DNA from 2 places in the Robertmurraya sp. GLU-23 genome. Region 2 is predicted to be linked to the other one. Evidence: riboswitches for the same ligand, from Rfam matches in the RefSeq annotation. Region 2 holds a riboswitch; the other holds the start of a gene.
What was found. A riboswitch is a leader RNA that binds a small molecule or an ion and turns the genes downstream of it on or off. The one in region 2 is predicted to bind cobalamin.

Region 1 (3,179 bases), on a different contig from region 2:
GACACCTGTTAAAGAGGAAGCTACACCAGTGACGAACTTGCCAATCAAGGTGTTGCCAAAAACAGGTTCTCCTTTTACAACATGGACACTTCTAATGTTAGGAACGGCATTCGTTGTTCTTGGACTAGTGGTCAGAGGAAGAAGGAAGGTATAAAAGTTGAGAAAATGGATCGGAAATGTACTGTTAGCATCAGGGGTATTTGTTTTAGCTTACGTAGGTTTGCAGCATGGATACCAGTTCTATCTTGAGAAAAAGATACTTTCCGAAACAATCGACACAGCGGAGGCACTTTTGCCTTCTGGTGTTGTAACTAATCAAAAGAGTGTGTTGAACGACATGAGGCTCGTTATTCCAAAGCTTTCACTCGATATTCCCGTACTAGAAGGGGCAACAAAGGATAATCTCCGGGTTGCTGTCACTCATCTAGAAGGAACGGGACGAGTTGGGGTAGAGGGGGAAAACAGTGTAATCCTTGGACATCGCTCGTTTGTCACTGGAGAGTTCTTTAGTGAGCTTGATAAGCTAAAAGAAGGGGATACATTTTCAATCACCTCCTCATCTATTCAGTTTGAGTATGAGGTGATCGAACAAAAAATCATTGAACCCTCCGATCTTAGTGTTCTTTCTGCAACACCGGACGAGTCACTTGTTACGCTCATCACCTGTCACCCAAGGTACTCAAGCAAGCAGCGACTCGTCGTTATTGCCAAGCAAAAAGGATAGAAAAGTCAGAGTATGGTAGAAAGAAATTTCTATCATACACTGGCTTTTTATTCATTTGTTACAACAATTAAATTAATGTAATAGATTACCTTGTCATTCCCTGTTTACAAGATTAGTATTAGAATATGAAAAATATATATTGTGCAAGAATAGGCGTACTTCTTTTTTAGAAGTCTAGGGAAGTTGGTGAAAGTCCAACGCGGTCCCGCCACTGTATATGGGAGCATACTGTAAAAACCACTGTGCAATAAAGAAATGCATGGGAAGGTACAGAAAGCAATGACCATGAGCCAGGAAACCTGACTATCTCTTGACACCGTGTACCTACGAGGATAGGTGGTGTGGTCGGTTTCTTACATAAGGAAGAAGCTTATTCCAACATCTCCATTTCTATGTGGAGATGTTTTTTTATGCAAAAGTGGGCCAGTTTCATCCTCCGTAAGCTGGTGTTGCTACGCAACTAAGGCTTTCTTCGGGTGGAAACTGTCCAACTTGTTAAATATTTATGAAGGAGGGTTTATCATGTTTCTTCAACATTTATTCGCAATGACGATTGCTTATTTTATTGATTTACTTCTCGGTGATCCCATCGATTGGCCACATCCGGTGAAGTGGATCGGAACACTGATTTATAAGCTCGAGAAAAAGTGGAATAAAGGAACGCGGAAAAAATGGAACGGAATCGCTATGGTAGTTACGCTTCTCTTGCTCGTCGTGGGGATTACGATCCTAATTACGATGTTAGCTTATCAAGTTCATTTTATGGTCGGAATTATGGTTGAAGCGGTGATCATTTGGACGACGATTGCACAAAAAAGCTTAAAGGAAGCAGCGATGACGGTGTATGGTCCGTTAAAAAAGGGAGATCTAGTGGAAGCTCGTCACAAGCTATCGTATATCGTTGGTCGTGACACGGATCAACTTGATGAACAGGGTGTGGTTCGCGCGACAATTGAAACGGTCGCAGAAAACACAAGTGACGGAGTAACAGCTCCACTTTTTTGGGCGTTACTCGGTGGGGCGCCCTTTGCGATGTTATACCGGGCAGTGAATACTTGTGATTCCATGGTTGGTTATAAAAATGAAAAATATATGGAGTTTGGCTGGGCATCGGCAAAGCTTGATGATTGGTTAAATCTGATTCCAAGTCGCCTAACCTCTATCTGCATGTTGTTCAGTAATAAGCCAGTTCAATCGACTGTTAAAGAGTCAGCTAAAATTGTTCTCCGTGATGCCAAAAAACATCCGAGTCCAAACAGTGGATGGGGAGAAGCAGCCGTAGCTGCCTTACTTGGGATTCAGCTTGGAGGCATCAACTTTTACAAAGGCATTCGCTCCGATCGAGCCAAAATGGGAGAACCCTATTTTCCTGTTACTGGAGAGCATATTTTACAAACCAATGGTATTTTAACTCGAACAGTACTCACATTTTTACTTTTATTATGGATTGGAGGGATGATCGTTGAAGTGGCCTACGCACGGATCTAATCCACAATTTTTATATAAAGCACTTCATCTTGACATGCCTGAATCAGTGATTGATTTTAGTGCCAATATTAACCCGCTCGGCCCACCAGCCATAGTAAAAGACAGGTGGAATGAGCTGTACTCGCTTGTATCTGATTATCCCGATCCAACGGCAGAAAGGCTCACAGGTTTGCTTGCAAAGAAAGAAAGCGTAAGAAAAGAGCAAATCTTAGTGGGGAACGGAGGGGCGGAGCTTATTTCTTTGGTCGGACGACTGCTCTCTGGTAAAAAAGCGCTTATCGTACAACCAGCCTTTTCCGAATACGAAGAAGCATGCCGAGTGAATCAATGTGAAGTACGCTATCACCTGATGGATGTTGACAGCTGGGAATTACGTTTAGATGAATTACTAGTGAACTTACGTGAAGTAGACGCTGTATTTCTGTGCAATCCAAACAATCCAACGGGAATGTTTTTTCCGAAACTAACGATTGAGATTCTTGCCCGTGAATGTGCTAAATATGAAACCATGCTTATTGTCGATGAAGCCTTTTACGACTTTGTGTCAGAGTACGAATCAACCGTTTCCTGCCTTCAATCCTGCGAGAACATGATCATTCTTCGTTCGATGACAAAAATGTTCAGCATTCCAGGGATACGACTTGGGTACATCATTGCAAATGAAGCAATGCTTTCAAAGCTTAGGTCTAATAAACCGCACTGGAGTGTTAATGCGATAGCCATGAAGGTGGGGGAATGGTGTTTGTCAGAAGAAGACTATGTAAAACAAACCATTCATCTAATAAAAAATGAACGGGAAAGGCTTATGTCTTTTTATCGTGAAAATGAGTTTTTTTACTCCCCTTCATACGTAAACTTTTATTTATTAAAAGATGACAAAATCCGCGATCAATTTCCCTTTTTCCTTTTTTTAATGAAAAAGGGGATAATTCCACGGCATACAATGAATTTTCCTGGACTAGACGGA
Region 2 (3,179 bases):
GAGAATAATTTTTATGTATACCCACCCTCTCATGGAAACGCTTCCTAGTAGCCAACCAATAATTTGACGCAACTCCTCACCTGTTAAGGCAATCATTAATGAGATAAGGGCACCGAGAAAGGAACTAAAAATGATTCCTGTTAAGATAATCGTCTCCACCCGCATCGATCGCTCTATTTTTTGTGCAAAACCTAAAACGAGGAAAATAGTGATAAAAGAGAACAAAATACTGAGAACAGGAAGGGTAAATGCCCCAATGACTGGAAGGGACAGTTGAAAAAACAATGTAACAACTGCTCCAACTGAAGCACCCGAGGAAACTCCTAATGTATAAGGGTCTGCCAGTGGATTTCTGAGTAAACCTTGAAAGGCAGCTCCAGCAATAGCTAGAGCCGCTCCAACAAGTCCTGCTAAGATGACTCTTGGCAGGCGAATATTCGAAACAATGTTGACATGCATTTGGTCAATTCCATCTAGTGAAACAAACGGAAAAAGTTGTGAAAGTAATATTTGAATCGTACTTAAAACTGGAACTTTCACGGTTCCTAGTGAGATGCCTAGTACTATAGCCAATAGGAGAAACGAGGCACCCATTAAGTAGGCTGCTATTCGATTAGTTATTAAATACTTCCGGATATACGGCTTTTGCAAGTTCCTCTACCCCTTCAACGAGCCTTGGCCCTGGTCGTGTGACAAGATCGGAATGAACATCTACAACCTGCTTATTTTTCACGGCAGTCACATCCGTCCAGCCTTCTCTAGAAGTTACTTGACCTACAGGATCTTCTGAATAGTAGCCGTACGTAGTGATGATCACGTCTGGATTTCTCTCAACAATCGATTCTTGGTCGATGCTCGCCCAGCCATCTAGATCTCCTGCTGCATTTTCTGCATTGATCACTTGAAGCATAATATCCATGAACGTGTTTTTCCCTGGTGTGTAAATGTCTGGTGCTGGTGAAACTTCTACAAATACATTTTTCTTTTCAGTAACAGTTGCCGCTTTTTCCTTAATTTCTTCAAGCTTGGTTTTCATATCAGTTGTTAATGCTTCTGCTTCTTCTGTTGTTCCGGTCATTTGTCCGATGAGGTTAATGGTTTCGTACACTTCCTCAAAATTCACTGCGTCGTTCACAACAAACACGGTGATTCCAGCATCTTTTAATTGAGTAAGCCCCGCTTCTGCAGATAAAGCGGAAGATTCATGTGCTAAGACGATATCAGGATTTAATGAAACAATTTTTTCCACATTAAATTCCATGCCGCCGACTTTTTCAACTTTAGCCGTTTCTTCTGGGTAGTTGTCATAATCAGAGAGACCAACTACTTTCTCACCTAGACCTAACTCATACACGATTTCTGTGTTACTTGGAATTAATGAAACAATGGTCTTTGGCTCTTCTTCTATTACCACTTTATTGTCTAAAGCATCTGTAAGTGTAAGTGGGAAGGCGGCTTGTTGTTCACTTTGTTCCGTTTGACCTTCTGTGTTTTGGTTTTCTTCTGTGTTTTCAGTTGTGCTCCCACAACCAGCAAGAATTCCTAGTGATAGTACGAGTAATGCAAATAGTGCGTAAAATTTTTGACGCATGTTCTTTCCCCCTGTGATATGTACAAAATAAAAAGCATCTTCCTACAGAGGCAGGAAGATGCTGGTATGATAGACGTTTTACACTAATTGGAAATAAAATAATAGGTAACAGTCTGCCACACCACTCCTATCCTCGTAGGAAATTCGGTGCATAGCAATAGGCGAGTCTCCTGGCTTATGGTCATTGCTTGCTGCAACCTTCCCATACGTTCACGTACAGTGGCATTACTTGCAGCTTGCTCCCATTTACAGTGGCGGGACCGCGTTGGAATTTCACCAACTTCCTTTTTAAGTCTTCAGTTATGAAGACACCTACTACTAGTCGAATTATGAAATTTTCTGCTACGTCTGATTATACACCAACAAAACCCCAAAAACGCAACCCCTTTTTAACAAAAAGGTGACAGACACCCTTCGTGGACAAAATGGCCAAAATGTCCACGGAGGGTGTCTGTCACCGCTCGTGGACACTTGGGGTTGTTTTGTCCGTCTGGGGTGGACAGTAACTTCTTATTGTGAAGAGGTTTTGCTTAGCATAATATGGAATATATACAACAGAGCGCGGAGGTCATGTTCTATGGTAGTAGTGGTTTATTTCTTCGTTTCCTACTTTATTGGATGCATCATGTTTGGATACATTATTGGAAGACTGTTTGGAAAGATTGATATTCGGGAGGTAGGTAGTGGAAACGTAGGTGCTCGTAATATCGGGCGAAGTTTAAATAAGACGGCCTTTGTCGCTACCTTTTTAGGAGACGCGTCTAAAGGAGCGGCGGTTATCCTTCTTGGCAGAATGCTAGGCTTTTCAGAGGAGATTCAATTAGTTGGATTCCTATTGGTGCTTATAGGACATATTTGGCCCATCACCCTTTCCTTTAAGGGAGGAAAAGGGATCTCTAGTTTTCTCGGAGGAATCATTGCTTTTGAACCGACCGTAACCATTGTCATTCTCGTAAGCTTCGGCCTCACATATCCCTTGTTCCGCAGCTTTACTATGTCTGGTCTACTAAGCCTATGCATTCTTCCGATCTATTTCTTTATTGAAACTTATACATACACATCCGTCGGAATAATCGTACTCACAATAATCACGATTCTTTTTGCTCATCGAACAAATATAAAGGCTCTTTTCTAAAACATTGTTGCTATACACTTTGTCAGAATTAAACTATATGTTTCAGCAGCCAATCAGGATTTTATCCTCCTTAGAAAAGAGCTACTCTCCAAATAGACCAATAAACTCAGCGTTATGCGGGGAAAAATCCGGCTTCTGGGATTTTTCCAAAACAACAAACTTTACGAAAACAGCCAATATAAAAGAAAGAGTATAGGGGGAAACCAAATGGGCTTGCTTTTTAAGATTGCAAGAAGCGAAGAAGAAATGGAGCAAATACACAAACTAAATTATCGTACCTTTGTCGAAGAGATCCCACAACATCCAAAGTCTGATACAGAGAGAAGAGTTGACCCTTTTCACGCTGAAAATACGTACCTTATTTGCTTAAAGAATAAACAACTCATTGGAATGATTGCAGTTCGAGACAAGCGACCTTTTTCCATTGATAAAAAGATTGGTCCTGTAGAAGAG

Region 1: another riboswitch for cobalamin. It lies ahead of cbiB (adenosylcobinamide-phosphate synthase CbiB); the one in region 2 lies ahead of ACVBAX_RS22000 (helical backbone metal receptor).

The regions. Positions count from the first base shown of each region.
Region 1 covers NZ_JBRKCV010000013.1:88,421-91,599, reverse strand. Annotated here, with positions in the region: gene ACVBAX_RS18455 (Ig-like domain-containing protein) at 1-154, shown strand, start outside; gene ACVBAX_RS18450 (class D sortase) at 158-724, shown strand; cobalamin riboswitch at 859-1,045, shown strand; gene cbiB (adenosylcobinamide-phosphate synthase CbiB) at 1,247-2,212, shown strand; gene cobD (threonine-phosphate decarboxylase CobD) at 2,187-3,179, shown strand, end outside.
Region 2 covers NZ_JBRKCV010000020.1:30,313-33,491, forward strand. Annotated here, with positions in the region: gene ACVBAX_RS21995 (FecCD family ABC transporter permease) at 1-651, opposite strand, end outside; gene ACVBAX_RS22000 (helical backbone metal receptor) at 614-1,591, opposite strand; cobalamin riboswitch at 1,735-1,922, opposite strand; gene ACVBAX_RS22005 (glycerol-3-phosphate acyltransferase) at 2,169-2,726, shown strand; gene ACVBAX_RS22010 (aminotransferase class V-fold PLP-dependent enzyme) at 2,934-3,179, shown strand, end outside.